One region of the Streptomyces sp. NPDC020597 genome, then DNA from elsewhere that is predicted to be linked to it. Evidence: riboswitches for the same ligand, from Rfam matches in the RefSeq annotation. Region 1 holds a riboswitch; each other region holds the start of a gene.
What was found. A riboswitch is a leader RNA that binds a small molecule or an ion and turns the genes downstream of it on or off. The one in region 1 is predicted to bind cyclic di-AMP.
Positions count from the first base shown of each region.

Region 2: it holds a riboswitch for cyclic di-AMP, as region 1 does, so the genes downstream of both, ACH4ZA_RS14420 (C40 family peptidase) here and ACH4ZA_RS37205 (transglycosylase SLT domain-containing protein) in region 1, are expected to answer to the same signal.
Region 3: it holds a riboswitch for cyclic di-AMP, as region 1 does, so the genes downstream of both, ACH4ZA_RS10785 (M23 family metallopeptidase) here and ACH4ZA_RS37205 (transglycosylase SLT domain-containing protein) in region 1, are expected to answer to the same signal.
Region 4: it holds a riboswitch for cyclic di-AMP, as region 1 does, so the genes downstream of both, ACH4ZA_RS08175 (transglycosylase family protein) here and ACH4ZA_RS37205 (transglycosylase SLT domain-containing protein) in region 1, are expected to answer to the same signal.

Region 1 is NZ_JBIRUL010000041.1:31,537-39,217, reverse strand. Features, by position in the region: gene ACH4ZA_RS37210 (polyprenyl synthetase family protein) at 1-791, opposite strand, end outside; cyclic di-AMP (ydaO/yuaA leader) riboswitch at 1,548-1,749, shown strand; gene ACH4ZA_RS37205 (transglycosylase SLT domain-containing protein) at 1,754-2,236, shown strand; gene ACH4ZA_RS37200 (HAD family hydrolase) at 2,268-3,092, opposite strand; gene fahA (fumarylacetoacetase) at 3,513-4,724, shown strand; gene ACH4ZA_RS37190 (M56 family metallopeptidase) at 5,038-5,976, shown strand; gene ACH4ZA_RS37185 (GntR family transcriptional regulator) at 6,119-6,907, shown strand; gene ACH4ZA_RS37180 (ferredoxin family protein) at 7,048-7,275, shown strand; gene ACH4ZA_RS37175 (ABC transporter substrate-binding protein) at 7,292-7,681, shown strand, end outside.
Region 2 is NZ_JBIRUL010000007.1:38,827-46,507, reverse strand. Features, by position in the region: gene ACH4ZA_RS14430 (ATP-dependent Clp protease proteolytic subunit) at 1-96, shown strand, start outside; gene ACH4ZA_RS14425 (hypothetical protein) at 104-409, shown strand; cyclic di-AMP (ydaO/yuaA leader) riboswitch at 780-991, shown strand; gene ACH4ZA_RS14420 (C40 family peptidase) at 995-1,468, shown strand; gene ACH4ZA_RS14415 (ATP-binding protein) at 1,585-2,076, opposite strand; gene ACH4ZA_RS14410 (helix-turn-helix transcriptional regulator) at 2,290-3,162, shown strand; gene ACH4ZA_RS14405 (DUF397 domain-containing protein) at 3,172-3,420, shown strand; gene ACH4ZA_RS14400 (8-amino-7-oxononanoate synthase) at 3,475-4,602, opposite strand; gene bioB (biotin synthase BioB) at 4,750-5,961, shown strand; gene ACH4ZA_RS14390 (adenosylmethionine--8-amino-7-oxononanoate transaminase) at 5,954-7,243, shown strand; gene bioD (dethiobiotin synthase) at 7,246-7,681, shown strand, end outside.
Region 3 is NZ_JBIRUL010000004.1:463,466-471,146, forward strand. Features, by position in the region: gene ACH4ZA_RS10750 (GntR family transcriptional regulator) at 1-208, opposite strand, end outside; gene ACH4ZA_RS10755 (hypothetical protein) at 368-715, shown strand; gene ACH4ZA_RS10760 (hypothetical protein) at 712-1,032, shown strand; gene ribA (GTP cyclohydrolase II) at 1,019-1,660, opposite strand; gene ACH4ZA_RS10770 (MarR family winged helix-turn-helix transcriptional regulator) at 1,794-2,345, opposite strand; gene ACH4ZA_RS10775 (dihydrofolate reductase family protein) at 2,426-3,553, shown strand; tRNA gene ACH4ZA_RS10780 (tRNA-Met) at 3,625-3,698, shown strand; cyclic di-AMP (ydaO/yuaA leader) riboswitch at 4,045-4,213, shown strand; gene ACH4ZA_RS10785 (M23 family metallopeptidase) at 4,221-5,267, shown strand; gene ACH4ZA_RS10790 (aldo/keto reductase) at 5,430-6,374, shown strand; gene ACH4ZA_RS10795 (PrsW family intramembrane metalloprotease) at 6,439-7,681, opposite strand, start outside.
Region 4 is NZ_JBIRUL010000003.1:451,279-458,959, reverse strand. Features, by position in the region: gene eno (phosphopyruvate hydratase) at 1-1,037, opposite strand, end outside; gene ACH4ZA_RS08175 (transglycosylase family protein) at 1,407-2,111, opposite strand; cyclic di-AMP (ydaO/yuaA leader) riboswitch at 2,115-2,296, opposite strand; gene ACH4ZA_RS08170 (transglycosylase family protein) at 2,502-3,542, opposite strand; gene ACH4ZA_RS08165 (cytochrome P450) at 3,760-5,130, opposite strand; gene ACH4ZA_RS08160 (nucleoside triphosphate pyrophosphohydrolase) at 5,165-6,196, opposite strand; gene ACH4ZA_RS08155 (SurA N-terminal domain-containing protein) at 6,354-6,998, opposite strand; gene ACH4ZA_RS08150 (glycoside hydrolase domain-containing protein) at 7,236-7,681, opposite strand, start outside.

The DNA of each region.
Region 1 (7,681 bases):
TCCTCGGGCAGGGACAGTCGCGCGGCCCGTTCCCGCAGCCGCAGCACGGGCAGGGTGGGCACGCCCTCGCGGAGATCGGTGCCGGGCGTCTTGCCGGACTCGTGCGAGTCGGACGCGATGTCCAGCACGTCGTCCGCCAGCTGGAAGGCGACGCCGAGCCGCTCGCCGTACTGCGTCAGCACGTCGACGACCGTGTCGTCGGCGCCCGACATCATGGCGCCGAACCGGCAGGCGACCGCGACCAGCGAACCGGTCTTGCCGCCGAGCACGTCGAGGTAGTGCTCGACCGGGTCCCGCCCGTCGGTGGGCCCCGCCGTCTCCAGGATCTGGCCGGTGACCAGCCGCTCGAACGCCTCCGCCTGCACCCGCACCGCCTCCGGACCGAGATCGGCCAGGATGTGCGAGGCACGCGCGAAGAGGAAGTCACCGGTGAGGACGGCCACCGAGTTTCCCCAGCGGGCGTTAGCGCTGGGGACCCCGCGCCGTACGGCGGCCTCGTCCATCACGTCGTCGTGGTACAGCGTGGCCAGGTGCGTCAGCTCCACCACCACGGCCGACGGCACGATGCCCGGCGCGTGCCTGTCACCGAACTGCGCCGCGAGCATCACGAGCAGCGGGCGGAACCGCTTCCCGCCCGCCCGCACCAGGTGCTGGGCGGCCTCCGTGATGAACGGAACCTCACTCTTGGTGGCCTCGAGCAAGCCTTCCTCGACAGCCGCCAATCCGGCCTGGACATCGGCTTCCAGAGCCTGGTCCCGCACGCTCAGCCCGAACGGCCCGACGACGGTCACGAGGGGTCTCCTGTCTGCTGGTGTCTACTGGCGATTACGCGGTTTGTCGATAGGTCGCTGCCATCACTCGAGTCAGCGTATCCGGTCACGTTTCGATCACCGATAGCCCCCACGTCCCCCGGGGGCGAATGCACTCGCCCGCGAGGTGCACGCATCGGGCCAGACCGTATCTGATCACGTCCGCGATGTTTCTGATCAGCCCATACGAAGAGATATTCATCGGGTTGCCGCGAAGTGCCGAATCATGTTCCCGCCGAGGCCGGCACCCGGCCGGGTGTGCCGTGGCGACATGACCATGCCGCCACACATACAGAGAGTGACCCCGGCGCAACGCGATCGCGGAACGCAACCGCGCGACGCGACCGCCGGCACGGCCCCCCGGCGTGACACGGGCCGCGACCGGGGACGCCTCAGGCGGTCGGTAGCGCCACGAGGGGCGCGACCGGGGGTGCGGCAGAGGCCGCCCACCTCTCCCATGCGCCATAACAAGCCAGTTGAGGCTAATGCCCGATTAGCGAACCTTGTGATCCAGCGTGACATGGCTCACTGGCTTCCGCGCGGCGACCGGCGTCCGCCACCCCTCGATCCACCGCACCCGGCAGGCGAGTTGATGCTTTGCACCCACAAAGGATCAAGTGCCCCATACGGCACAGACCAAGGTCAATAGGGGTCATCTGTGAATCCGGCACTTGTTTCGGACATGTGCTCTCGCATACGTTCCCGGCCTGTCGGGCGGACGCCTAATCCTGCCGCCGCCCGTAACACCCACCGAGAAACGCATGGCAGGAGCGGGGGAACCAGGTAGGCCGCCGCAGCGCATTGCTCTGACGTTCTGGACATCCAGACCTTTACGGGCAATCCGCTACGGCTCGGGGTGAAGTCGCGACCGTCAGGACGCGACCGGGCAGCTCCCGCCCGAACCCGACAGCTCACCTCGCAGGCGACGGAGAGGAAAGCTCGTCATGTCCGCTGCCGCTCAGCGTTCCAACCGCACGTCCCGCCTGGTCCGCAAGCTCGCCGTCGCCGGCACCGGAGTCGCCGTACTGGCGCTCCCGCTCATCGGCGCGACCACCGCCTCCGCGGCCACCACCCCGACCGTCGCCACCGCGACCAGCCTCGGCTACTCCGACAACCTCGACGGCTGGATCCGAGCCTCCCTGCAGGTCATGTCGCAGCACGGCATCCCGGGGTCGTACAACGGCATCTACCGCAACGTCATCCGCGAGTCGTCGGGCAACCCCTACGCCATCAACCTCTGGGACTCCAACGCCGCCGCGGGCATCCCGTCCAAGGGCCTGCTGCAGGTCATCGACCCGACCTTCCGCGCCTACCACGTCGAGGGCACCTCCTGGAACTCCTACGACCCGGTGGCGAACATCACCGCCGCCTGCAACTACGCGGCCGCGCGCTACGGCTCGATCGACAACGTCTTCGGCGCCTACTGACGATCCGGCGGGGTCGACCGGCGGGTCGGGCTCACGGAAACAGTCTTTCGAGGACGACGGCCACGCCGTCGTCCTCGTTCGACGTCGTCACCTCGTCGGCCACCGCCTTGAGTTCGGGATGGGCGTTGGCCATGGCCACGCCGCGCGCCGCCCAGTCGAACATCGGGATGTCGTTGGGCATGTCCCCGAAGGCCACGGTGTCCTCGGGCCGCAGCCCGAGGTGTTCCGCGGCCAGCGCGAGCCCCGTCGCCTTGGTGATCCCGCAGGGCTGCAGCTCGACCGTGCCGGGACCCGACATGGTGACCGTGGCGAGGGAACCCACCACCGAGCGGGCTGTCGCCGCCAACTCGTCGTCGGACAGGGCGGGATGGCGCAACAGCACCTTGCTGATCGGCTCGCACCACAGGTCGTCGCGCCGGCCGACGCGCAGCGCCGGCAGCGTCGGGTGGGGCATCCGGTAGCCCGGCTCGATGAGCGTCAGCCCGTCGACCCCGTCCTGGTCGACCGCCGCGTAGAGCTGCCCGACCTCCGCCTCGATCTTGCCGAGCGCGGTCTCCGCCAATTCCCGGTCCAGGGTCACCGACCACAGCAGCCGGTCCGCACCGGCGTCGTACAGCTGCGCACCCTGTCCGCACACCGCGAGCCCTCTGCTGTGCAGGCGCTCGAGCAGCGGCCGCACCCGGGGCGCGGGCCGTCCCGTCACCACCAGGTGGCGTGCGCCGGCGGCGGCCACCCGCGCGAGTGCGTCGAGCGACCGGTCGGAGAAGGTGTCGTCGCCGCGGAGCAGCGTTCCGTCCAGGTCGGTGGCGATCAGGGAGTACGCGGTGCGCGCGGCATATGCGGTGGGTGCGGCCATGATCAGAGAATACGGATCCCGTACCCCCCGGGTTCGACGTGAGGCGAACCACGGCCAGGTCCTGCCCTGTTCTGCCAACTCTCCTTGCGGGACTGGCCTCGTGCCGTCCCGGGACTGGCTCAATGAAGCGGCTTTCTGACCCATCGCCGGCCGGCGGACGCTCGACGGCCTGCGCACCGGTCGGAGATCGGGCGCCGGATCCTGAACCGGCCGGGGCCAGGCGGCGCGCGCCGGGGCGGGCCGCGCCGGACGGACGGTGTTGCCGGCCGAAACGCCTCGCCGGCCCGTCCCCCATGTCGCTTTCGCCAGGTCAGCCGTAACGTGTGGCGCGGCTCGCCGCACCCGCGCGACATCCGCCCGGTGTCCGGTGACCACGACATGGCGAGCACCAGAGAGTGCAGGAAAGAGAGGCAGTACCCGATGCCCCCCTTCGACCTTCCCGAGGGCGACCCCTTCGGCCCGCACAACCTCCCGTACGGCGTGTTCTCCCTCTCGGGCTCCACCAGGCGGACCGTCGGCGTCCGGCTCGGCGAGCACGTGCTGGACGCGGGCGCGGCTGCCCGGGCGCTCGGCTCGCCCCACGCGGAGCTGCTGTCGGCGCCGACCCTGAACCCGCTGCTCGCGGCGGGTCGCGCCGTCTGGTCGCAGGTGCGGAGTGCGCTCACGGAGTGGGTCACCGACCCCGCTCACCGCCCCACCGTCGAACCGCTGCTGCATCCCCTGTCCGCGGTGTCCCTGCACCTCCCCTTCGAGGTCGCCGACTACGTCGACTTCTACTCCTCCGAACATCACGCCAGGAACGCCGGTGCGATCTTCCGCCCGGACGCCGGCGACACCCTCCTCGCCAACTGGAAGCACCTGCCGATCGGTTACCACGGCCGTGCCGGCACGGTCGTGGTCTCCGGAACGGACGTGGTGCGCCCCTCGGGCCAGCGCAAGGCGCCCTCCGACCCCGCCCCCGTCTTCGGCCCCTCCGTGCGGCTCGACATCGAGGCCGAGGTCGGCTTCGTGGTCGGCGTGCCGTCGAAGCAGGGCAGCCCGGTCGCACTGGCCGACTACCGCGAGCACGTCTTCGGGCTGTGCCTGCTCAACGACTGGTCCGCCCGTGACATCCAGGCCTGGGAGTACGTACCCCTCGGCCCCTTCCTCGGCAAGTCGTTCGCCACGTCGGTGTCGGCGTGGATCACCCCCCTGGACGCCCTGGACGAGGCTCGGACCACGCCTCCGGAGCGGACCCACCCCCTCCTTCCCTACCTGGACGACTCCGACGCCGAACCCGCCGGCTACGACCTGCGCATCTCTGTCGCGGTCAACGGTCACGTCGTCTCCGAGCCGCCCTTCTCCACCATGTACTGGACGGCCGCCCAGCAACTGGCCCACCTCACGGTCAACGGGGCGTCCCTGCGCACCGGCGACCTGTACGGCTCGGGCACGGTGAGCGGACCGGACCCGGACCAGCTCGGCTCCCTCCTGGAGCTGACCTGGAACGGCCGTGACCCGCTGGAACTGCCCGACGGCAAAAGGGCGTTCCTGGAGGACGGCGATGTGGTGACCCTCTCGGCGTGGGCTCCCGGCCCCGACGGAGTGCGGGTGGGTCTGGGCGAGGTGAGCGGCCGGGTGGTCGCCGGTTGAGGCGCGGCCCACGCTCCCGCCCCCGCGCCCGTTGACGGGCCGCGCAACGGCGGGCGGCGCCGTGCCCGGCGACGGGACGGCGGGCGGTGCGCCGGCCGGCCTCCGGGTCCACGCCCGGGCAGGGCGGCGGGGGCCGAATCCGGGCGTCGACTTGGGCTGACTCCCGGAGGAACCGCCGTCATACTGGCGTCGGGCGCGGTCCTCGTACCGGGCCCGCCGCCCGTGGCAGGCCGCACGTGTGCGCGACGACGGCACGCGCGTCGCGCCCGGGTGGCGCGCGCCCCCTTCCCGACCAGGATCCGGAGCCCCCGGCATGACCGTCTGCCTGCTCCTGCTGAGCATCGTCGGCCTGACCGCCGCGGTGCCGGCCCCCCGTGCGCTGACCCGCTCCGCCTGGCCCGAGCGGGAGCCGGTGGTGGGACTGTGGGTGTGGCAGTGCCTGGTCGCCACCGTCCTGCTGTGCTGCCTGACGGCCCTGGTGCTGGGCGCCGCAGCCGTCTTCCACACCGTCCGCTCGCGGGTCTTCGCGCCCGCCCCGGCGGGAGTCACCGAGGCGTACGACCTCTCCGCCGCCCCGCTGTGGGCGACGGCCCTGACCCTGCTGCTGGCCTGCGGGGCCGCGTGGACCACCGCCATGCTCGCCCGTGAACTCGTCGAGGCGCGCCGACGCCGTGACCGCGCGCGGGCCCACCTGCGCGAACGCGCCCCCGACCTGCCCGCGGGCCTGCCACCCGCCCGGGGCCCGCTGCTCGTGCTGGAGGACGAATACCCGGACGCCTGGTGGATGCCCGGCAGCCCTCCCCAGTTGATCGTGACCACCGGGGCCCTGCATCGCCTCACCTCCCACCAGCTGGACGCCGTCCTCACCCATGAGCGCGGCCATGCCCGCGCCCACCACGACTGGCTGCTGCACCTGTCCACCGCCCTCGCCACCGGCTTCCCCCGCATTCCGCTCTTCTCGCATTTCTGCGACCAGACGCACCGCCTGGTCGAACTCGCCGCCGACGACACGGCGTCACGCCGCTGCGGACACCTGACGACGGCGCTGGCCCTGATCGAGCTGAACCAGCACCGCGGCGTCCTGTCCTGCGCCTCCAGTCACCGTCTGCTGGGCGAGCGCGTCGACCGCCTCCTCGAGCCGCCCCCGCGCCTGCTGCGCCGACACCGCGCGCTGACGACGACCGTCGCCACGCTGGTCCCGCTGCTGCCGCTGCTGATCACTTTCGCCCCGGGGCTGACCGCGCTGTCCTGATGCGGCGGATCTCCCCCAAAACTGGCGGATCTACCTCGACGGACGAGCATTTACCCAGGTCAAAGCCGTGCCTGACGGTGCCGCAGATGGCGCAACATTCCGGCAACACTGCTTTTCCTAGTGGGTCGGTATGGTTCAAAACATGCCAGCCACCGACCGCATCCGAGACCACGCCGGCCAGGGCGCGACCACCGTCGCCGCCCACCGTGCGCGGCGTCGGCTGCGCGCGGACCAGGCACGTCAGCTCGCCGACCTTCTCCGTCGCCAACTGCTCACCGGCGATTTCCCGGCCGGCACGCTCCCCCACGAGGCGACCCTCGCCGCCGACTACCGCGCCTCCCGCAACACCGTCCGCGAGGCCCTCGACCTCCTGCGGGCCGAAGGCCTGGTGGAACGCCTGCCCGGCGTCGGGACGATCGTGGTGGCGCAGAAGTACCCCCATGGGCTGGACCGTCTGATGGGGCTCGCGGAGACCCTGCACGAACACGGCCACGTCACGAACGAGGTCCGCACGATGGGTCCCGTCGCCGCACCCGCGCCGGTGGCCGAACGCCTCCGCGTCCCGTCCGGCTCCGACGTCCTCTACATCGAACGCCTGCGCCGTCTGGGCGGCGTGCCCCTCTCCCTCGATCTCACCTACGTCCCGATCGACATCGGCGTCGATCTGCTGGGCGCCGATCTGGAGAACACCGATGTCTTCCGTCTTCTCGAGGCTCTCACCGGGCAGCGCCTCGGCCATGCCGAGATCACCCTGGAGGCGGTGAACGCGGACGCCCACTCAGCGGCCGTGCTGGAGGCGCCGCGCGGGGCGGCCGTCCTGATGCTCGAACGCCTCACCCATCTCGCCGACGGACGCCCGGTGGACCTCGAGTTCATCCGCTTCCGCGGCGACCGCATCTCGATGAGCGGCCAACTGCACCGCTCGCTGTGACCTTCCATCTCCCGCCGCCCTCCTCCAGCCGTTTCGCCCCCGCTTCCCCGCTCTCACCCCTTCATCGTTCGGCAGGGCCCCATCGGTTCGCTGCCGCGCGGAATTTCTCAGAATTCCTCGGGACTTTTTCGGAGACAGCCATGACCCTGGCGCCCCAGCGGGCCGACGTGCCCGTGACCATCGACGAGTCGAAGTGCATCGACGGCTGCACCCTCTGTGTGGACATGTGCCCGCTGGACTCCCTCGCCATCGACGAGAGCAACGGCAAGGCCTACATGCACGTCGACGAGTGCTGGTACTGCGGCCCCTGCGCGGCCCGCTGTCCCACCGGAGCCGTCACGGTCAACATGCCCTACCTGCTCCGGTGAAAGGCCCGCATCTCCCATGAAAACCCAAGCAGCCGCCGCGACCGCCGCCCTCCTGCTGTTCCCGCTCGCCGCGTGCGGCAGCGCCGAGGCCGGCAGCGGCTCCACGGTCACCGTCACCGTCGGCTACCAGTCCAAGACCATCAACACGGTCACCGCGGGCACCCTCCTGCGTTCCCTCGGCTACTTCGAGAAGGAACTGAACGCGCTCGGCGACGGCAAGACGTACAAGGTGGACTGGCAGGACTACGCCACCGGCGCTCCCATCACCGCGCAGATGACCGCCGGAAAGATCGACATCGGCTCGATGGGCGACTTCCCGCTCCTCATCAACGCGGCCCGCGGCAAGCAGCTGAACCAGCCCACGCACCTGGTGTCGATCACCGGATACAACCTCCGCGGCGGCCTC
Region 2 (7,681 bases), on a different contig from region 1:
ATGTTCCTCACCGCCCCGCAGGCGGTGGAGTACGGCCTGGTGGACGGGATCATCCCGAGCCGCAAGGCGCCGTCCGGGACGCAGGACGGGAGGTGAGCCGGCGATGGTGCCCGAACTGCCGCCGCTGCCCGCGCTGACCCGCGCGGAGGCCGAGCTGATCGACGGCTACCTCGACGTCGTCGACCTGCTCGGCCGCATCAACCCCGCCCACCACACGGACACCTACCGCGGACTGCGCGCCGCCCAGGCGCTGGTGAGCAAGGCGGCCGCGCTGCGCGACGCGCTGACGCTGATGCACCAGCGGGGGGAGAGCGAGTTGCACGCGCCGACGCTCGCACGGGCGCTGCGCGTCCTGGACGGGGAGCGCCGCACGGCGCGCGTCACGCTGCCGCCGGCCTCCGGGAGTTGACCGGGTACGGCTCGCGGCTCCGGCGGCCGGCGGCACGGGCGCCCTCGGCGAGGACGACTCCCGACTCGGACGTGACGTCCGGGCCGGAGTCGAAACGGCCCAGAAGGCGTACCCCCGTTCGGCAGAACGTCTACTGTTCCCCCGGACGCCCAGAACTTGCGCGAAAGGGCGCTCTTCGAGCGGAACAGAAGACGTCGCCGCTGGTGGGAGCCCCTGAGACGGCGCGCCACCTGATCACCCGTCAGGGTGTTCACCCGAACGGGTGAGTGGTGAGTAACCCCACAAATCCCCGGTTCCGTTGGGATTTTCGGACATCCGTGAGCCAAGATCCCTGACTGACGACAAGCCCCCGCCACAAGCGGCGGGGCGGTCCGGGTGGACGCCGAGTCCTGCCGCCTCCCGGATGACCGGTCGACAGGAGTGCATCGGCAGGAGTGGAGGACCCAAGCACGACGGGTCGCCGGAACGGTCACGCCATGACCGGGCCGAGCAGCCCTTGGGGTGAAGCCGCTGACGCGGCCGGGCAACTTCGCCAGCCCGAATCCGACAGGTCATCCTTCACAGGCGGCTGACGAAGGGTTGCGCATGACTGCGCTCAATCGTGTCCCGTCGCTCATGGCCCGGGCCGGTACGGCCTCGGCGTTCGCCATCGCCGCCGTCGGCGGCACGGTCGTGGTCCCGGGGCTCGCTCCGGATGCCGCGGCCGCCACACCGGCGACGAAGGCGCTGCAGGTCGCGGCTTCCAAGAAGGGTGCGCCGTACAAGTACGGGGCCACCGGGCCGAAGAGGTTCGACTGCTCGGGGCTCACGATGTACTCGTTCAAGAAGGCGGGCAAGAGTCTGCCGCGGACGGCGGCCCAGCAGTACAACAAGACGAAGCACATTTCGGCGTCCAGCCGCAAGGCGGGCGACCTGGTGTTCTTCCACTCGGGGTCGAACGTGTACCACGTCGGGATCTACGCGGGTAAGGGCAAGATCTGGCACTCGCCGAAGACCGGGGACGTGGTGAAGCTGCAGAAGATCTGGACCAAGAGCGTCTGGTACGGCCGGGTCCGCTAGGCCCGGGGCGCCGATCCGCCGGGTCCGACGGGACCTGGCGCCGATCTGCCGGGTCCGGCCGAGCCGCCGGGCCCATCCGGACCTCCCGGGGCCGTGTACGGCGTCCTGACACGCCCTCACCGCCCCGGGAGCTCGCCTTCCGCGGGGACCGCCGGGACCGCCAGGACTCCGGCAGCAGGCTCCGCCGCCGGGACGGCCCACGGGAGCTCGACGATGACCGTCTTGCCGCCCTCCCGGGTGGGCCGCACCCTGAGTCTGCCGCCGGCCTCCGCGGTCAGCCAGCGAATGATCACCATGCCTCGGCCGTTGTCCTGCTGGACGGCGGCCGGCAGTCGTTGCGGAAAGCGCGGGTGGCTGTCGGTCACGCCGATGCTCAGACGTTCGTCGCGGTCGAGCACGAGGTCCACCGTGAAGGTGGGTGACTGACCGAAGGTGTGCTGCACGGCGTTGGTGGCGAGTTCCGAGACGATCAGGCGGACGGTGTCGGCCGCCTCGGCGTCCGCCGGCAGGCCCCACTCGCCGAGGGCGCCGACCACGAACGCGCGGGCCGTGGAGACCGAGGCGGGATCGCTCGGCAGAGTGACGGTTGCTTCCAGGTGATCTGCCATGGCGACGTCGTACCTTTCCCACGGGACCGGAGCCCGATACGGCGCGGATCGTTCGAGTACGGTCCCGGACTGGTGCTTCTTCGCCAGACTGCCATCACGACGCCGGTCACGGGTGGCGATCCACCAAGATGTGCATATATCTGTCGCTCGATGCGGTGAACTCTGCGACGACAGAGCGTATTTGCTCGGCCTGTCAGGAGTAAGGAGAAGCCCGTGCAGCACGGACCGGCGGTGCGCCGCCGCAAGCTGGGCGCGGAACTGCGCACTTTACGCGCCCAGGCGGGCCTCACCAGCGGTGAGGCGGCCCGGCTCGCGGGCTGGCACCAGTCCAAGGTGAGCCGTATCGAGACCGGCACCAGTGGATCGAAACCGGCCGATGTGCGGTTACTCCTCGACGTCTACGGGGTGGCCGATCCGCAACTGCGGGAGCTGATGCTGGCGTTGGCGGGCGCCGACTCCGGCGCCGGCGGTGGCGGCGGCCGGGACCACTGGTGGCACGCCTACCGCGGGGTGCTGCCGCCCGCCTACCGGGACTTCATCAGCCTGGAGTCCCAGGCCAGCGCGATGCGCACGCTGGAGACGACCGTGGTGCCGGGTCTGCTGCAGACGCCCGAGTACGCACGCGCGGTGACCCTGGCGGCCGTCGAGGGCCTCGACGAGGAGCAGCTGGACGCCCTGGTGGAGGTGCGGCTGGCCCGCCAGGACGTGCTGCGCGCCCAGCCGCCGCTGGAGCTGAGCGCGGTGCTCGACGAGTCGGTGCTGCGCCGCGAGGTGGGCGGTCCCGAGGTGATGGCGCACCAGCTGCGACGGCTTGCGGAGGCCTCCCGAATGCCGCACGTGAGTCTTCAAGTGCTGCCGTTCAGGGCGGGTGCGCATATCGGGGTAACCGGCCCTTTCGTTATCTTTTCATTTTCGCGCACTTCTGATCTGGATGTGGTTGTTCTCGACCACTTGACGAGTAGCCTCTATCTCGAACGGAAAGAAGACCTCCAGGCCTATGCCCAGGCCTTCAACGCCCTTAGGGCGCAAGCCCTTTCGCCCGGGGAATCATCGGATCACCTCGCCGCTCTCGCCGGCGGCGCATAAGGAGGCACCATGTCCGCAGTACCGCGGAACGTACCTTCCCGTACCGGTCCCGACCCTCTCCCGCCGATGCGGTGGCTGCGCAGCAGCTACAGCACCGGAGCCAACAACTGCGTCGAGACCGCCCGGCCCGACCGCGGCCCCTGGGCCGGTCTGCTCGCCGTGCGCGACTCCAAGAACCCGGCCGGCCCCGCCCTGCTCTTCTCCCCCGAGAGCTGGACGGGCTTCACCGCCGCGCTCCGCCGACCGAGCCGCAGCTGACGACGCCGCAAGGCGCCCTCCGTCACCGGCGGCCCACGGCCCTGTCCCGCCGACTCACGGCCGCGTCCCGCCGATCACCCGCACCGCCCGTTCCACCTCGGCCCCGGAGAGGTCCGCACGGGCGGTGAGCCTCAGGCGTGAGATCCCGTCGGGCACGGAAGGGGGTCGGAAGCAGCCCACGGCCAGGCCTGCCGTGCGGCAGTCCGCCGCCCACTGCAGAGCCTCCTCCGGGGACGGAGCACGCACCGAGACGACCGCGGCGTCGGGACGCACCGCTTCCAGGCCCGCGGCCGTCAGCCGGGCGTGCAGTTCGGCCGCCACCGCACGCGCGCGTGCCGCGCGTTCCGGCTCCCGGCGCAGCAGCCGCAGGGCCGCCAGCGCGGCGCCCGCCGCCGCCGGGGCCAGGCCCGTGTCGAAGATGAACGTGCGGGCCGCGTTCACCAGGTGCTCGATCACCCGCGCGGGGCCCAGCACCGCGCCCCCCTGGCTGCCGAGCGACTTGGACAGCGTGAGCGTCACGACGACGTCGCCGGCGCCGGCGAGACCGGCCGCGTGCGCGGTCCCCCGGCCGCCGTCCCCGAGCACGCCCAGTCCGTGGGCGTCGTCGACGACGAGTCCGGCGCCGTGCTCCCGGCAGGCCGCGGCGAGACCGGCCAGCGGGGCCGCGTCGCCGTCGACCGAGAAGACCGCGTCGGAGACGGCCACGGCCGGTCCGTCGTGGGCGTCGAGCGCCTTGCGCACGGCCTCCGGGTCGGCGTGCGCGACGACCTGGACGGCGCCCCAGGCCAGCCGGCAGCCGTCGATGAGCGAGGCGTGGTTGCCCGCGTCGGAGACGATCAGCGAGCCGTGCGGGGCCAGCGCGGTGACGGCGGCGAGGTTGGCCGCGTAGCCGGAGGAGAAGACCAGCGCCGCCTCGAAGCCGCAGAAGTCCGCCAGCTCCCGCTCCAGCTCGCCGTGCAGCTCGGTGGTGCCGGTGACGAGGCGGGAGCCGGTGGCGCCGCCGCCCCAGGTGCGGGCGGCGTCCGCGGCGCCCTCGACGACCTCGGGATGACGGGCCAGACCCAGGTAGTCGTTGCTCGCGAGGTCGAGCAGCGGAGAGTCGGCCGGGCGCGGCCTCAGCGTCCGTACGAGTCCGGCCCGGCGGCGCAGCTCCGCCTGCTCGTCGATCCAGCCGAACGCCATGGGTCCTCCGGGGCTTTGTAGGTAGCGGACAGACCCTAGCGGCAGGGCCGCCCGCCCACGGTGTGGCAATACCCACACGTCGAACCGGGTGTGTTGTGTGATCCCTACCTTGGCCCGGAGCGGGTGCGTAGGACAGGATCGGCTCTCATGGACCTGCTGAACACGCTGGTGGACAAGGGGCTTCGGCGCGAGCTGCCGACCCGCGAGGAGGCTCTGGCCGTCCTCGCCACTTCCGACGACGACGTGATGGACGTGGTGGCCGCGGCCGGGAAGGTGCGCCGGCACTGGTTCGGGCGACGGGTGAAGCTCAACTACCTCGTCAATCTCAAGTCGGGCCTGTGCCCCGAGGACTGTTCGTACTGCTCCCAGCGGCTGGGCTCGACGGCCGGCATCCTGAAGTACACCTGGCTCAAGCCCGAGGAGGCCTCGCAGGCCGCCGCGGCCGGTCTCGCCGGGGGCGCCAAGCGGGTCTGTCTGGTGGCGTCCGGGCGCGGGCCGACGGACCGGGACGTCGACCGGGTCTCCGACACCATCAAGGCGATCAAGGAACAGAACGAGGGCGTCGAGGTGTGCGCCTGTCTGGGTCTGCTCTCCGACGGCCAGGCCGAGCGGCTGCGCGAGGCGGGCGCCGACGCCTACAACCACAACCTCAACACGTCGGAGTCGACGTACGGGGAGATCACGACCACGCACACCTACGCCGACCGGGTGGACACCGTCACCAAGGCGCACGCGGCGGGCCTGTCGGCCTGCTCGGGTCTGATCGCCGGCATGGGCGAGACGGACGAGGACCTGGTGGACGTCGTCTACTCGCTGCGCGAGCTGGACCCGGACTCGGTGCCGGTCAACTTCCTCATCCCGGTCGAGGGCACCCCGCTCGCCAAGGAGTGGAACCTCACCCCGCAGCGCTGCCTGCGCATCCTGGCCATGGTGCGGTTCGTCTGCCCGGACGTCGAGGTCCGCATCGCGGGCGGGCGCGAGGTCCATCTGCGCACGATGCAGCCGCTCGCGCTGCACCTGGCCAACTCGATCTTCCTCGGCGACTACCTCACGACCGAGGGCCAGGCGGGCAAGGCCGACCTGGAGATGATCGCGGACGCCGGCTTCGAGGTGGAGGGCGCGGACCAGGTCACGCTGCCCGGCCACCGGGCGGCGCGGGGCGGCTGCGGGTCCCACGCGGGCGGCGGCTGCGGCTCCGAGGAATTGGCGGGTTGCGGGTCGCACGAGGGCGGCGTCTGCGGCTCCGTACCCGCTGCGGCGACCGCCCCCGCCGCCGCGGCGGCCGCCGGGGAGGCCCGCACCGACCTGGTCGCCGTGCGCCGCCGCGGCGCCGGCACCGACCTCGCGCCCAATGCCTGAGCCGTCCCCGCTCGGCGTGCCGGAGCTGCTGGAACTCGACCGGCGGCATGTGTGGCACCCCTACGGTCCGATGCCCGGCCGGGCCGAACCGCTCGTCGTGGAGTCGGCGAGCGGGATCCGGCTGCGGATGGCGGACGGCTCGGGCGAGCTGGTCGACGGCATGTCGTCCTGGTGGTCGGCGATCCACGGCTACAACCACCCGGTGCTCAACGACGCCGTGCGCGAGCAGCTGGGACGGATGAGTCACGTCATGTTCGGCGGGCTCACCCACGAGCCCGCCGTCCGGCTGGCCAAGCTGCTCGTCGACATGTCGCCCGAAGGCCTCGAGCACGTCTTCCTCGCCGACTCCGGTTCGGTGTCGGTCGAGGTCGCCGTGAAGATGTGCCTGCAGTACTGGCGTTCGCTGGGCCGTCCGGCCAAGCGGCGCCTGCTGACCTGGCGCGGCGGCTATCACGGCGACACCTGGCAGCCCATGTCCGTGTGCGACCCCGATGGCGGGATGCACGACCTGTGGACCGGGGTGCTGCCCCGGCAGGTCTTCGTGGACGCTCCCCCGGCGGAGTACGACGAGGCGTACGCCGAAGGGCTGCGCGCGGCCGTCGAACGGCACGCCGACGAGCTGGCAGCGGTCATCGTGGAGCCGGTGGTGCAGGGCGCGGGGGGGATGCGGTTCCACTCCCCCGGCTATCTGCGGGTGCTGCGCGAGGCGTGCGACGCGCACGACGTGCTGCTGGTGTTCGACGAGATCGCGACCGGTTTCGGCCGTACGGGCGCGCTGTTCGCGGCGGGGCACGCCTCGGTCACGCCGGATGTGATGTGTGTGGGCAAGGCGTTGACCGGCGGTTATCTGACGATGGCGGCGACGCTGTGCACCGCGCGGGTGGCCGACGGGATCTCGCGGGGCGAGGTGCCGGTGCTGGCGCACGGTCCGACGTTCATGGGCAACCCCCTCGCCGCGGCCGTGGCCTGCGCGTCGATCGAGCTGCTGCTCGGACAGGACTGGCTCGCGGAGGTCAAGCGGATCGAGTCGGGCCTGCGGGAGGGGCTCGCGCCGGCGTCGGGGCTCCCGGGCGTGCGGGACGTACGGGTTCTCGGCGCCGTCGGGGTCGTCCAGCTGGACCACGAGGTGGACATGCGGGCGGCCACCGCGGCGGCCGTGCGCGAGGGCGTCTGGCTGCGGCCGTTCCGCGATCTCGTCTACACGATGCCGCCGTACGTCACGTCGGACGAGGACGTGGCACGGATCGCGCGTGCGGTGTGCGCCGCGGCGCGGGAGGAGTGAGCATGCCGATCCTGGTGATCACGGGGACGGGCACGGAGGTCGGCAAGACGGTCACGACGGCGGCGGTCGCCGCGGCGGCGCTGGCGGCGGGCCGGTCGGTGGCCGTGCTGAAGGCGGCGCAGACCGGTGTGGCGCCCGGCGAGCCGGGGGACGCCGAAGAGGTCGCGCGGCTGGCGGGGACGCTCACGGCGGTCGAAGTCGCCCGCTTCCCGGAGCCGTTGGCGCCCGCGACTGCGGCGCGGCGGGCGGGTCTGACGCCCGTGCGCCCGAACGACGTGGCGGAGGCGGCGCGGAAGCTGGCGGCGGCGCACGACCTGGTGCTCGTCGAGGGGGCGGGCGGGCTGCTCGTGCGGTTCGACGAGGCGGGCGGGACGCTGGCCGACGCCGCTCGGCTGCTGCGGGCGCCGGTGCTGCTGGTGTCCTCGGCGGGGCTGGGCA
Region 3 (7,681 bases), on a different contig from region 1:
CGCGCTCCCGGAGTTCCTGTGCGGACCGCCGTGCGGTGAGTCGCGCCACGCCGTACTCCTCGGCGAGGTGGTTCTCCGAGGGGATCGGCCTGTCCGGAGCCAGCTCGCCGGTGGCGATCTTCTTGGCGATGACGTCGGCCAGCTGTACGTAGAGAGGCCGCGCGCTCATCGGGTCCAGGGTGGCGTCCGACTCTTCTGTATCGCTCATTTGTCCAACGTAGAGCGGCAGTGATGTGCACGATCGTGTGGATCCCTCTGTACTTGTATGTAGAGGGATGCAGAGCGGTGTAGCTTCCAGGATGGAAAGACCCCGGCGAGGTGAGCAGACCTCCCGGGGCGTGGCCAACGCTTAAGTAGGAGCGTCGACATGCACGACCTTATCCGTCGCACCCTCGAGTGGGTGCGTCTTCTCCTCGCGCCCGGCACCGGGAAACGGCGTCGCACCCACCGTCAACGGCCCCGGCTCTGCCTGCACTTCACCGCCGTACGGCACGACCCCGTACCCGTGGAGCCGCGCCTCCCCCTCCACCGTTCCCCGTACGGGCTCGTCGGCTCACTCGACGGCGCGGAGTCCGTTCTCGTGCGCCCCTTCCTCGCCGCGCACGATCGGGAGGCCGCGCTCCGGCAGCGTCGTCGGCCTGCCCTCGTCCTGGCCGCCGACTTCGGGATCGACCTGGACGGGCACCTCATCGGCGCGCGGGAGGTGGCCGCGTGACGAAGCCGGCCTTCTCCTCGTCCCCCCGGCTCCTGCCCTGGCCGTCCCCCGAAGGGAAACCCTGCTACCTGGTGACCGACGACCAGGGCAGCCGTCTCTCTCGTCTCGCCGACGAGCTGGAGGCCCAGCAGCTCGCCCTGGCCGTCGACGTGCTCGGACTCGCCCGCCCGCTGCTGGACGATCCCGCGTCGCCGTACACCGAGGTGCGTTACGCGGGACTTCGGCTCGCCGAGTGCCTGAGGGACGCCCTGCGCGTCGCCGAGTCCCGGGGCATGCGCCTGCCCGCGCCGGACGCCGGAGGCGTCAGACCGCGCTGAGGCCGGTGAGGGAGGCCAGCGGCAGCGTGTGCTGGGTCTGCAGGACCTTCGCTCGCAGGTAGCGGACGTTGTGCGGGGTGGTGAAGACGCCGGTCGGCACACGGTCCTGGACGTCGATGCCCAGACCCCGCAACTGCTCTGCCTTGTCGGGGTTGTTGGACAGCAGATCCAGGGACGTGATGCCGAGGGCGCGCAGCATCTGGGCGGCCGCCGTGTAGTCCCGGTCGTCCTCGGGCAGGCCGAGCGCGGCGTTCGCCTCGTAGGTGTCGAGGCCCTGGTCCTGGAGGGCGTACGCGTCGAGCTTGTTGTAGAGGCCGATGCCGCGGCCCTCCTGGCGGAGGTAGAGCAGGACACCGCCCGTCGCCGCTATCCGCTCGACCGCCTCGCGCAGCTGGGGGCCGCAGTCGCAGCGGGCGGAGCCGAACGCGTCGCCGGTCAGGCACTCGGAGTGCAGCCGGACCAGCGGGACCGAGCCCGCGGCCGGCTCGCCGAGGACGATGGCGACGTGCTCCTGGCCGTCGACGAGGCCGTGGAAGGTGACCAGTTCGGCGTCCACGGAGTAGCCGTCGTGGAAGCGGAGCGGAACCCGGACGCGGGCGCGCTGGGTGGCGGCGGGGGTGTCGGGCATGAGGGGCTCCCGGGTCCGGAGGGCGTTGACAGGGTGACACTGGGCCGGGTGTTGCTTCAGATTTGAAGCAACACCGACGAAACGAGACCCTACCCCATGCTTTAAATTTGAAGCAACGGGTTTGTGGTGTGGCTCACGAGACCCCGGAGGCCCCCGGGGTCCCCGGCGTTCCGGAGCAGGGCGACGAACGCCGCCGCCACGGGAGCTCCTCGGGTCCGGCCTCGCCGCCCGCGTCCTCCTGGAAACCCCGGACGACCTGCGTGAAGATCCCCTCGAGCTGTCCCACCTGCTCGGGGGTGAGCCGGTCGAACAGGCCGGCGCGGACCGTCTCGACATGGCCGGGTGCGAGGTTCTGCAGGATCGCCATGCCCTCGTCCGTCAGGACCGCGACGGTGCCGCGCTTGTCCCAGCGGCACTCCTCGCGCCGCACCAGCCCGTCCTTCTCCAGCCGGGACACCGCATAGGTCAGCCTGCTACGGGTGATCTTCAGCTGCTCCGCGAGCTCGGTCATCCGCAGTCGGCGCTCCGGGATCTCCGAGAGGTTGGCGAGGATGGAGTAGTACAGGTGGGGCATGCCGGCCTCCTGCTGGAGCTGCCGGTCGATCGCGTCCTCCAGCAGGAGGTAGCCGGCAACGTAGGCGCGCCAGGCGCGCTGCTCCTCGGGGGTGAGCCAGCGAGTCGTCATGCACCCAGTGTAGGTTGTTTCAAACTTGAACCAAGACGTCCACGCAAGACCGCCGTCGGACCGAGCCCGGGAGCACGCCGATGCCGTACCCGTACGTCCTGCTGTCCGCCGCCGTCTCCCTCGACGGCTACCTGGACGACACCACGCCCGAACGCCTGCTGCTCTCCAGCCCCGCCGACTTCGACCGCGTCGACGCGGTACGGGCCTCCGTGGACGCCATCCTCATCGGCGCCGGCACCATCCGCGCCGACAACCCCCGGCTCCTGGTGAACTCCCCCGAGCGGCGCGCCGTCCGGGTCGCCGCCGGCCGGCCCGCCTATCCGCTCAAGGTCACCGTCAGCGGCTCCGGCGACCTCGACCCGGCGGCGAACTTCTGGCACACGGGCGGCGAGAAGGCCGTGTACACGACCGAGAAGGGCGCCGAACGGGCCCGCGCGCTCGGCATCGCCGCACACGTCGTCCCGCTCGGCCCCGAGCTGGACTGGCGCCGCCTCCTCACGCACCTCCACGACGAGCTCGGCGTCCGGCGCCTCATGGTCGAGGGCGGCGGAACCGTCCACACCCAGCTGCTCCAGCAGGGGCTCGCCGACGAACTCCAGCTCGTCCTCGCCCCGCTGTTCGTGGGCGACCCGGACGCGCCCCGCCTCTTCGGGCCGGGCGGCTACCAGGGCGGACGGCTGCGGCTGGTGGAGACGCGGCGCATCGAGGACGTCGTCCTGCACCGCTACGAGCCCACCGCCCCCGGCGCCGGACCGCTCGCCGCCGCGGCCGACCGCCACTGGCTGGCCCTCGCCTGCGAGCTGGCCGCCCAGTGCCCGCCCTCGGACACCGCGTTCAGCGTCGGGGCGGTGATCGTCGCCGCGGACGGCACGGAGCTCGCCCGCGGGCACTCCCGCGAGGCCGGCGACCCGGTCGTGCACGCCGAGGAGGCGGCGCTCGCCAAACTCGACCCGGCCGACCCCGGGCTGGCCGCCGCCACCGTCTACACGAGCCTGGAGCCGTGCGCCCGCCGCTCCTCCCGTCCCGCCCCGTGCGCCCGCCTCATCCTGGACGCCGGTGTGCGCCGGGTCGTCACGGCGTGGCGCGAGCCGGACACCTTCGTGGCGGCGGCGGACGGGACCGGCCTGCTGGCGGCCGCGGGCGTCGACGTCCTCGTGCTGCCGGAGCACGAGGAGCGGGCGAAGGCCCCGAACCGGCACCTGCTGTGAGGCCGGGGCCGGGCCGCGACAAACCCTGGTGCTCGGCGTCCGCCGGATGACGTACACTTGAGACACAACGACGCGGGGTGGAGCAGCTCGGTAGCTCGCTGGGCTCATAACCCAGAGGTCGCAGGTTCAAATCCTGTCCCCGCTACTGAAGGCCGAGGGCCGGAATCTGAAAGGGTTCCGGCCCTCGGTGCTTTTGCCCCGGACCACTCCGCGCCGCCCAGTGCCACCCAGCGCCACTCCGGGGGCGCATCGTGACCCTTCGTGACCGCCCGGCCGCCCTGTGCGCCGGGGCCGGGGCGCCGTCGCTACGCGTGTGACGGGTGATGCGCGGCGGACGAGGGGCAACTCGCCCGTTTTTCACCGCTGCTGGCCCGAAAGTCCAGGCCAGAAATGTTATTGATCAAGCAGAAGAGCTTGGAAACGCACCCCCGGGTCTATTAACGTTCGATAACGCAGCGCGGCCGTCCCAGCCGGCACCAGAGCCGGCTCCGCGCGCGCACGCGCCGAATCCCGTAAGGGAACCGGGGAACCACCACCTTGGGGTGAATCACGCGGAAGCCTCCGTGAACTCGCAGAGTCCACGGCCGGTATACGCGCGTAGGAGACCTTCCGACTCCGAACCCGTCAGCTAACCCGGTAGGCGACGGAAGGAAAGGAGTGCGCCCGCGTGGCGTCCAACCCGCCTGCCCCCGAGGCCCCGTACGCGCCGGCCCGACCCTCCACCGAGACCTTCGGCTACGGCGGCCACCGCACCGACGAGGGCCCCTGGGAGGAGTGGAACCCCACCGCGGAGTCCATTCGCCCGGTACGCGGCAAGCACCGCGTCGCCAAGCAGCGCGGCGGCGGATTCGCCCGCAGCTCCACCGTCCTCGGCGTCGGCGTCATAGCCGCCGTCAGCGCCGGCGGGATGGCCAGCGCCAACACCGGCAAGGCCCCGGTCTCCATCTCCATGCCGGACCTGCCCGGCGTGGGCTCGCTGATCTCCGAGGACGAGCCCGCCCCGGAAACCGCGTCCGCCCTGGCGAGCTTCGGCTCCGAGGCCGCCGTCGACAACGACACCGACGCTGACGCCGGCACCGCCCAGAGCGTCGCCGACGCCGGCGAGGCCCTGCGCAGCCGGATCATGGCCCAGGCCGAGTCGCAGAAGACCCAGGTCGAGGTCAAGGCAGCCGCCGCGGCCGCCAAGGCGAAGGCCGACGCCGTCGTCAAGGCCGAGAAGGAGGCGGAGGCCAAGGCCGCCGCCGCGAAGAAGAAGGCCGCCGAGGAGGCCGCCGCCAAGGTCGAGGCCGCGCGCCTGGCCGAGCTGGCCAAGCAGTACACGCTGCCCACCTCCTCGTACACCATCACCTCGACGTTCGGTCAGGCCGGCTCCCTGTGGTCCTCCGGGTACCACACCGGACTCGACTTCGCCGCGCCCACCGGCACGCTCATCAAGGCCGTCCACTCCGGCACCGTCACCGAGGCCGGATGGGCCGGCGCTTACGGCTACCGCACCATCCTCACCCTGGACGACGGCACCGAGATCTGGTTCTGCCACCAGTCGTCGATCAACGTCAGCGTCGGCCAGAAGGTCGCCACCGGTGACGTGATCGGCCGCGTGGGCGCCACCGGGAACGTCACCGGGGCGCACCTGCACCTCGAGGTCCACCCGAACGGCAACGCCGACGGCATCGACCCGGCGGCCTGGCTGCGCAGCAAGGGCCTCAACCCCTGAGCCCTCCCTCGAGGACGCCTGAGTCGTCTCTCGAGGAGCTTTCAGGACCATCGAGCAACGGCAGCCCTGACGGCCACCCCCGACGTCAGGGCTGCCGCTTGTTCACATGTTCTTCGTGCCCCGCGCGGAATGGCGTGCCCGCCGCGTCCGTTGAGACGAAGCATGACTTCTCTGCGCACCATCGGCTCCTCCGACCTCGAGGTCTTCCCGCTCGCCCTCGGCGGCAACGTCTTCGGCTGGACCGCGGACGAGGCGGCCTCCTTCGCCGTCCTCGACGCCTACTCGGCCGCGGGCGGCAACTTCGTCGACACCGCCGACTCCTACTCGGCGTGGGTCGACGGCAACAGCGGCGGTGAGTCCGAGACCATCGTCGGCAGGTGGCTGAAGGCCCGGGGCAACCGGGACGACGTCGTGATCGCCACCAAGGTCAGCCAGCACCCCGACTTCCCCGGTCTGTCCGCCGACAACATCAAGGCCGCCGCCGACGCCTCGCTCCGCCGCCTGGACACCGATCACATCGACCTCTACTACACGCACTTCGACAAGCCCGAAGTGCCCGTGGAGGAGATCGTCGGCGCCCTCGACGAGCTGGTGAAGGCGGGCAAGGTGCGGCACATCGCCGCCTCCAACATCTCGCCCGAACGCCTCCAGGAGTCCCTGGAGTTCTCCGACCGCGAGGGCCTCGCCCGGTACGTCGCACTGCAGCCGCACTACAACCTGGTCTCCCGCGACACCTACGAGGGGCAACTCCAGGATCTCGCCGCCCGTTTCGGCCTCGCCGCCGTCCCGTACTTCGCGCTGGCCGCTGGTTTCCTCACCGGCAAGTACCGGCCCGGCACGACCGTCGAGAGCGCCCGCGCCGGCGGCGCCGCCAAGCACCTCGACACGACGCGGGGCCGCAGCGTCCTCACCGCGCTGGACCAGATCGCCCGCGCCCACGACACCCAGGTCGCCACCGTCGCCCTGGCCTGGCTCGCCGCGCAGCCGACGGTGGCCGCGCCCATCGCCTCGGCCCGCACGGTCGAGCAGCTCCCGGCGCTGCTCGGGGTGGCGGACCTGGAGCTCACGGAAGCGGAGGTCGCCCGCCTGACGCAGGCGTCGGCGTGACCTGATCGACGCGCGGCTCCACGGCCCTACGGGTGGGGGACGGCCCTACGGGTGGGGGACGACTCTACGGGTGGGGGTCTGCCGCGGGGCGGGGGCCCGGGCCCGGAGGATACCCGTATCCGTGCCCTTGCTCTTGTCCGGTCCCGGTCCCGGTCCCGTACCCGTACCCGTACCCGTATGAGGGTGTGTGGCCGTTCCTGTGGTCGGTTCCGGAGGAGTGCGGCCGGCCGCCGTACGCCGGGCTCTGGCCGTACGCCGGCCCGTGCGCGTATGCCGGGCCCTGGCCGTATCCCTGCACCGGGCCGTACGCCTGACCCGGGGGGCCGTACGCCGGGCCCTGGCCGTACCCGTACGCCCCGTACACCCCGGGCGCCCCGTACGCCGGCCAGGGCGGCGGGGGCATCCGTACCGGAGGGGCCGTCATGCGGGCCGCGTAATCCATCGCGGGACGGGCGACGTCCTTGCGTCGCCACAGCTCGTTCAGCAACTCCCGTTCGCGGACCAGGAAATCGGCGCCGGCCCGTCCCTGCCGGCCGCGGTGGCGCAGGAACGCGAGGGACGTCGCGTACGCCTCGTACTGGGCCACCGCACGGGCCGCCGGCCTGCCGAGGTGACGCCCCGCGTACACCCGGGCCAGCCGCCGGGCCCGCATCGAGCCGAGCGCGAACGGTTCGGCCGGGGCGATCCAGCCGGCGGCCGCGTAGGCGGGCAGCTCCTCGCGCACCGTGCGCAGCTCGCGCTGGCGCGTCCACACCACCAGCCAGGTCAGCAGCCCGAACGCGGGCACCATGATCGCCGCGTACACCGCGAAGAATCCGAGCTCGCCGAACGACGAGGAGCCGTTCCACAGGGCGTGCATGCCCATCGCGAGGAGCAGCCCGGACAGCGGCAGCAGCACGCGCCGCGTGTGCTGACGCTCCCCGGAGAGCGCGGCGACGCCGAAGCCTATGCCGGTCAGGACGGTGAACAGAGGGTGCGCGAACGGGGACATGACGACGCGCACGAAGAAGGTCGCGGCGGTGACGGAGGCGATGCCGCTGTCGCCGGTGAGCTGGTCGGTGCCGAAGGCGGTGCCGAGGTAGAGGATGTTCTCGGTGAAGGCGAAGCCGGTGGCGGTGATCCCGGCTATCACCACGCCGTCGACGATCCCGGTGAAGTCCCGCCGGCGGAAGAGGAAGACGAGCAGGACGGCCGCGGCCTTGGCGGACTCCTCGACGACCGGCGCTATGACGGTCGCGCCCAGGGTGTCCGCGCCGGACGGGTCTGCGGTCGCGGTGGCTATCCATCTGGTCGCGAAACTGTTGGCG
Region 4 (7,681 bases), on a different contig from region 1:
TCGGTCAGCGAGCCGATCTGGTTGACCTTGACGAGCAGGGCGTTGGCGGAGCCCTCCTCGATGCCGCGGGCCAGGCGCTCCGGGTTGGTCACGAAGAGGTCGTCGCCGACGATCTGGACCTTGTCGCCCAGCTTGTCGGTGATGACCTTCCAGCCGGCCCAGTCGTCCTCGTACAGCGGGTCCTCGATGGAGACGAGCGGGTACGCGGAGACGAGCTCCTCGTAGTACTCGGTCATCTCGGCGGCCGAGCGGGACTTGCCCTCGAACTCGTACTTGCCGTCCTTGTAGAACTCGGACGCGGCGACGTCGAGCGCGAGCGCGATCTGCTCGCCGGGGACGTAACCGGCCTGCTGGATGGCCTCGATGATGAGGTCGAGCGCGGCGCGGTTGGACTCGAGGTTCGGGGCGAAGCCGCCCTCGTCGCCGAGGCCGGTGGACAGGCCCTTGGTCTTCAGCACCTTCTTGAGGGTGTGGTAGACCTCGGCGCCCCAGCGCAGCGCCTCGGAGAAGGACTCCGCGCCGATCGGGGCGATCATGAACTCCTGGATGTCCACGTTGGAGTCGGCGTGCGAGCCGCCGTTCAGGATGTTCATCATCGGAACGGGCAGCAGGTGCGCGTTCGGGCCGCCCAGGTAGCGGAAGAGCGGGAGGTCGCTGGCCTCGGAGGCGGCGTGGGCGACGGCGAGCGAGACGCCGAGGATCGCGTTGGCGCCGAGGGAGCCCTTGTTGTCGGTGGCGTCCAGGTCGAACATGGCCTGGTCGATCAGGCGCTGCTCGGTGGCGTCGTAGCCGACGAGCTCCGGGCCGATCTGCTCGATGACGGCGAGGACCGCCTTCTCGACGCCCTTGCCCTGGTAGCGGTTCGGGTCACCGTCGCGCAGCTCGATGGCCTCGAAGGCGCCCGTGGAGGCGCCGGACGGGACGGCGGCACGACCCGTGCTGCCGTCGTCGAGGCCGACCTCGACCTCGACCGTGGGGTTGCCTCGGGAGTCCAGGATTTCCCGGGCTACGACGACGTCGATGGACGGCACGAGCATCTCCTTCATGGGATGTGACGCTGAAAGTGCGCGGCGCGTGGCCTTGCGCCTAGAGCCTAACCGTCTCCGGAGCGTCGGCCACCGACCGACCGTCCCGTGGACGGTCCGACCGTACACATTGTTCCTGTCCGGAACAAAGCGGCTGGGAAAAGCCGCCCGGAAGACCGCGCAAACAGCGCGCGGAACGGGGCGGGCGGGCGACGACCGCCCGCGGGGCGCAAGAAAAACCCCGTCCCGGTGCGTACGGGGGAACACGCACCGGGACGGGGGGCCCATGGGGGTGGGGGCGAGGAGACCTTCACGAGGCCCTCAGGCGACCGGCCTTCACCGGGAGGGCTCAGCGGCCTCGTCGGCGTCGGCAGCCGGCTGTCACTTCAGGTGCAGCTGCTGACCCGGGTAGATGAGGTCGGCGTCCTGGACGATGTCCTTGTTCAGCTGGAACAGCTTCTGCCAGCCGCCCTTGACCTTGTGCTTCTCGGCGATGGAGCTGAGGGTGTCGCCCTTGACGACCTTGTACTCGCCGTCGCCCTTCTTGACCTTCTTGCCGGTCGGCGTGGTGACCGTCTTGGACTTCTTGGCGGCCGCCGGACGGTCGGTGGAGCGGGAGCTGCTCTTCTGCTCGGTCGAGCGGGAGCTGCTGCCGCTGTCCGAGGAGCTCGAGGAGCCCGAGTTCGAGGAGGCGGCGCCGCCCCCGTCGTAGGAGGCGCCGGACAGGCCCTTGCCGCAGACCGGCCAGGCGCCCTTGCCCTGACCCGCGAGGACCTTCTCGCCGATGGCTATCTGCTGGGCCTTGGAGGCCTGGTTGGCCTGCGAGGCGTACTGCGTGCCGCCGTACGCGGCCCAGGTGGAGGACGAGAACTGCAGGCCGCCGTAGTAGCCGTTGCCGGTGTTGATGGACCAGTCGCCGCCGGACTCGCACTGGGCGACCGCGTCCCACTCGGAGGCGGTGGCGGCGGAGGCGTTGCCGGCCGCCATCAGCGGGGCGGCGATGGCGACGCCGGTGACACCGGCGAGAGCGGCGACGCGGGTGGCCTTGGACGGACGACGGTGCTTGCCCTTACCGGAAAACAGCATGGTGGATCCCCTCACCGACGCCTGCGAGGTGAGCTGTCGGGTTCGGGCCAAGTGAGTTGCCCGGCCACTCCTCCGTCGGAGACCTCGCTCCGTGGAGGGGTGACTTCACCCCAAGCCGCTCCGGTGACTTCCCGGTGCGGCACTTACCTTGGGTCCCCCGCTCCTGCCTACGGCGCTTGACGCGACGACTGTTCCCGGGCTGCCGCTGGCAGGATTCGGCGTTGCGACGGCCGGGGCTCGGGTTGCCGAGCGGTCACGACCGTAGACACGCGATCCGCGGAATTTCAAAGACGATCAGGGCTTCTGAGACTCATCCCACACTTTCGCCAAATCGGACATTCGACGCGAAGCGTGACGTGAACTCCCGCTGTTTTTCTTGGGCTTTGCGCCCTATTGGACCCCTGTGTCGAGGGTCTGACCGGGGGCGATGTCGCTCGGATCGGGGCCGATGACGTCCTTGTTCTCGGCGTAGAGGGCGCGCCATCCGCCGTGGAGGCCAAGGGAGTCGGCGATGGAGGCGAGAGAGTCGCCCTCCTGGACGACATAGCCGGCCGCGGCATGCCGGCCCGTCGAGGCGGTGGACGCACCGCCGGCCCCGACGTCGGCGCCCTCCACCGCCGCCTCGTCGGCCGTGGTGCCTCGATGGCGGCCGGAGCCGAGGGAACCGGTGTCGACGAGATTCCAGGAACCCACATCCTGGACCGACTTGTCCGAGTCATCCGCTTTCGAAGTACCCGCGGTCGAGCCGTCGGCCGCCTGCGGGTCGCCCTGACGACCGGTGCCGTCGGAGTCGCCCACGGCGGCAGAAGAGGACGAAGGCGACGAAGGCGACGCCGAGGGCGAACTCGAGGAATTGCCGGACGGGTCGGGCGATGCGGACGAGTCAGATGAATCGGTCGAACCGCTGGAGTCGGTCGAGCCCTTGCCCGAATCGGAGGAGCTCGACGACCCCGAGGAACCCGACAAGCCTCTCGACAGGTCCGACAGACCCGACGATCCGGATGAACCAGACGAATCGCCCGCCACGCCGGTGTCCACGGCCAGCGCGCCGTTCTCCTTGGTGAGCCCGGAGGTCAGCCCGCAGGTGCCCCACGCGCCGACGCCTTTGGCCGCGAGCACCTTCTGCGCCACGGCGATCTGCTGGTTGCGGCTGGCCAGATCGGGGCTCGCCGCATAGTCGAGCCCGCCGTAGGCCTTCCAGTCCTGCAGGGTCAGGCTCAGGCCGCCGGACTCGCCGTCACCGCCGTCATCGGCACTCCACGAGCCCCCGGTTTCGCACTGCGCCACCTTGTCCCACACCGTGCCGTCCGCGGCGCTCGCGCCGGAGGCGGCGAGCAGCGGGATGGCGATGGCGGAGCCGGTCACCCCGGCCGCGACGAGCAGCGCGGGGGCCTGGCGGGGGCGACGGTGACGACCGTTCCCGGAGAGCATGCGAGGGCCTTTCTCTGGACAGCAGTGCCGGCGCGGGCGAGTGATCTGACGCGTCGCGCTGACGAGTGAACGTATCGGCAGACGATCACTTGTCACAAGTTAATGCCGCGCAGATCACGTGAAGATCACAGACTTGAGGATCGGTCACCTTTGCTCCGCCTCATGGTCACAATCCGGCTGACGTTCCGTCAGGTCCGCACTGTTCGTGACACGACCGTCAGGCGCCGGAGCCGGCGGCGGACACCGGGGCGAACTCGACCGGCAGCGTGCGCAGGCCGCGCATGATGAGGCCGCCGCGCCACCTCAACTCCGCCGGTTCCACCGCCAGTCGGAGGTCTGGAAGCCGGGTGAGCAGGGTGGCGAGCGCGGTCTGGCCCTCCAGCCGGGCCAGCGGGGCACCCAGACAGTAGTGGATGCCGTGTCCGTAGCCGAGGTGCTGGTTGTCACGGCGGGAGAGGTCGAGGGTGTCGGGGTCGGTGAAGCGGGCCGGGTCGCGGTCGGCGGCGGCCAGCACGACCAGGACGGGATCGCCGGGTGCGATGTCCTGGCCTCCGATGGCGACGGGCTCGGTCGCGAACCGCCAGGTGGCGAGTTCGACGGGGCCGTCGTAGCGGAGCAGTTCCTCGACGCCGGTGGCGAGCAGGGCCCGGTCGCCGCCGTCCTCGGTGAGGGACCGCTGCAGGGCCTCGCGCTGTGCGGGATGGGTCAGGAGGGCGTACATGCCGTTCCCGATGAGGTTCACCGTCGTCTCGAAGCCGGCGAACAGCAGGATGAAGGCCATCGCGGCGGCCTCGTTCTCCGTGAGGTGCTCGCCGTGGTCAAAGGCGCGGATCAGACCCGAGATGAGGTCCTCGCCCGGCGCGGGTTCGTCGGGGAGTCCGGCGCGTTTGCGGTGGATGAGCTCCAGCAGGTAGCCGCGCATCTTCTTCACCGACCGGGCGACGCCGCCTCTGGGACCTCCGCCGTGCCGGATCATCATCCCGGCCCAGTCGCGGAAGTCGTCCTGGTCCTCCTCGGGGACGCCCAGCAGGTCGCAGATCGCGTAGATGGGCAGGGGGAAGGCGAAGTCGTGGATGAGGTCGGCACGGCCCTCGGCGGCGAACCGGTCGATCAGCCGGTCCGTCAGCTCCTGCACGCGCGGCGCGAACTCGGCGACGCGGCGCGGGGTGAAGGCCTTGCTCACGAGTCGCCGCAGCCGGGTGTGGTCCGGCGGGTCGATGTTGAGCAGATGGGTCATCAGCTCGGCCTTGCGCTCCCCGGGGATGCCGGTCCTGCCCCGGGCGTGGGCGGGCTCGTCGTGATGTGCGGGGTTCTTGGACAGCCGCGGGTCGGCGAGGGCCTGCCTGGCGTCGGCGTACCGGGTGACCAGCCAGGCCTCGACCCCGCTCGGCAACGCGGTCCGGTGCACCGGGGCGTGCTCCCGCAGCCAGGCGTAGGCGGGGTAGGGGTCGGTGGCGAACTCCCAGGTGAAGAGCTCGGGCGCGGGCGGCGCGTCGGCCGGGGACCGGCGGGACGACCGGGCCGGGTCGGTCCGTTCGGTCGGGCGGGTCGGGTCGGCCGGGTCGGCCGGATGGGTCGGGTCGGTCACTCCCCGACGGTAGCGGGCTTCCCGAGGTGCACGGTCACGCTCCCTCGCCCTGGGACGAGGGCGGGGCCGGGCGGTCGGGGAGGCCTTCGGTGACCCTGATCGCGTCCCGGTAGGCGCGGGCCGCCGCCCGCAGCGCCGCCTCCGGGTCCACGCCCTGCGACTCGGCCCGGGCGGCGAGGGCGAGCAGTTCGTAGCCGATGCCCTCGGCGGCCGGCAGCGGCACGTCCAGCCCGGCCGTCCGGGTGCGCGCCATCAGCTTCGCTGCGAGAGCCAGCGCGGGCTGGTGGAGCGGAACGCCGTCGGTCACCGACGCCCGCCGCTTCTCGACCGCCTTCGTGCGCAGCCAGTGCTCCTTGACCTCTTCCGGCGTGGTGGCGGTGGCGTCGCCGAAGACATGGGGGTGGCGGTGGACGAGTTTGGCGACGATCGTGCCCGCGACGTCGTCGACGGAGAACGGTGACTCCTCGTCCTCCTCGGCGATGCGGGCGTGGAACACCACCTGGAGCAGGACGTCGCCCAGTTCCTCGCGGAGTTCGTCCCGGTCGCCGTCCTCGATCGCCTCGACCAGCTCGTACGCCTCCTCCATCGCGTACTTCGCCAGGCCCTGGTGGGTCTGCTGCGAGGACCAGGGGCACTCCTCGCGGATGCGGTCCATGACCTGGACGAGGTCGAGGAGCCGGGCGCCCGGCAGGTCGTAGGAGGCGGGGAGGAGTTCCAGCTCCGGCATCGACACCCGGCCGGAGCCCGCCAGCCGGGCCAGACCGTCCGTGAGGGCCGGTTCACCCTCGCCGGTAGCCACCACCACCGCGGTGCGGCCGCCCGCGCAGGCGGCGACCAGCTCCTCGGCGGTCGGTGAGCTCTCCTCGACCGCTATGCCCGCGTCCCGTAGATAGGGCAGCTGCGGGTGCGCGCCGTCCGCGCACAGCACCCGGTCCGCCGCGCGCAGGATCTGCCAGGCCGGCCAGGACAGCAGACCGGGGGCGACGCGGTGGCTGGTGGTGAGCAGGACGACGCGGCCCGGGGCGGTGACTGCGGCGTCGGCGTCGGCGGAGCTGATTGCGTTCACACCCCGAACGTAACCCACGCCCGCCGCCCGCCAGGGGACTCGTCCACAGGGCAGGCCTTCCGGTCACACGATCACATGGTCGGACCGACGGCCGGACGGGGCGCTCACGGCGTCGCACGTCCGGTCACGGGTCGCGCGTCGCCCCGTGCGCACGGGGTCAGGTCGTCTGCTTGGTCCCGGTCGCCGTGACCTCCCGCACCCACGGGGTCTTCGCGTCGACGCGGGCGACCTTCTGCGCGTCCCAGCTGCCGTAGCGCGGGTTGAGGTCGACGCCGAGAGACTTGGACGCCTTGGACAGGGCGCTCCAGAACGCGGGCTGGCTGGTGGTCGTGCCGAGCCGGGCGGCGAGTTTCTGCGCCTCCAACTGGAGACGCAGGTTCTCGTCGAGGCGCTGCGGCGGGATGCCGTACTGCTGCAGCCACGCCGTCTCCAGGCCCTTCGCGCCGCCCGCCTGCTGTTCCAGGCCGGTCCGCATCTCCTGGACCTCGCGCGGAGTGACGGTGATGCCCGCGTCCTCGGCGGCGTGGTGCAGCACCTGGTCGAGGACCATGCCGTGCAGGGTGTCCCGGGCGAGCCCGCCGGTCTGGCCGACGACCTGCGCGTACTGGACGTCGTCGGTGACGGCCGCGCGCTGCGCGGAGCGCACCTCGTCCACCCGGCTCTCCAGTTGGGAGACGGTGATCCGCTGACCGCCCACGACGGCCGCCGCACCCGGATGGGCGTCATTGCCGCAGGCGGTGAGGAGAGGGGCCGCCGCGATCGCGGCGGACAGCAGGAGCGCGGTGCGACGACGGCGGTGCAAGGAAGCCTCCCGAGGAGATTGTGCGGCGGTGCACAAGGTCTTGCGGTGATCGATGGTAGGCAGTGGCGCGGCTGCGGCCAACCCATTCGACCAACGATTCACCAGGACTTCCGGCACCGCCGCGCCCATGGCCCGCCCGCTACCCGCCCACTCCCCGCCCGCCCGTCGCCCGGTCGCCGCCGGGTTACCGCCCGCCCGTCGGTGCGGACGGTCGGACCGGCGGGTTCCGGGGCGGTCTCAGCCGACCAGGGCGACCGGGGCGTCCCAGGAGTCGCGGTCCACGGTGATCGTGTAGCCGCCGCGGGTCTCCTTGCTGTTGACCAGGTACTGGTGGCCGCGGCTGTGGCCGGTGAACTGGGTGGCGCCCCACGGCCAGTCCGTGGTCGTGGTGTCCTTCTTGTCCCACAGCGCGTACCAGAGGTTGCCCGGCAGGTCCGTCTTGTTCGTCGCGGTGGCGATCGCCTTGGCGCTGGAGCTGCTGAACCCGTAGTAGCCGGCCCGGTACGTCTTGGCGCGCAGCGTCTTGCTGAAGGAACGGACGTAGGCCAGCACGGAGTCGTTGCACGACTTGTTCGTGATGTCGTACGCCTCCATGTCGAGGTAGATCGGGCTGCCGGCCTTCATGCCGAGGGCGGACGCCTTGGCGACGGCGTCCGCCGCGTCCGTGGCGCCGAGGGAGGTGG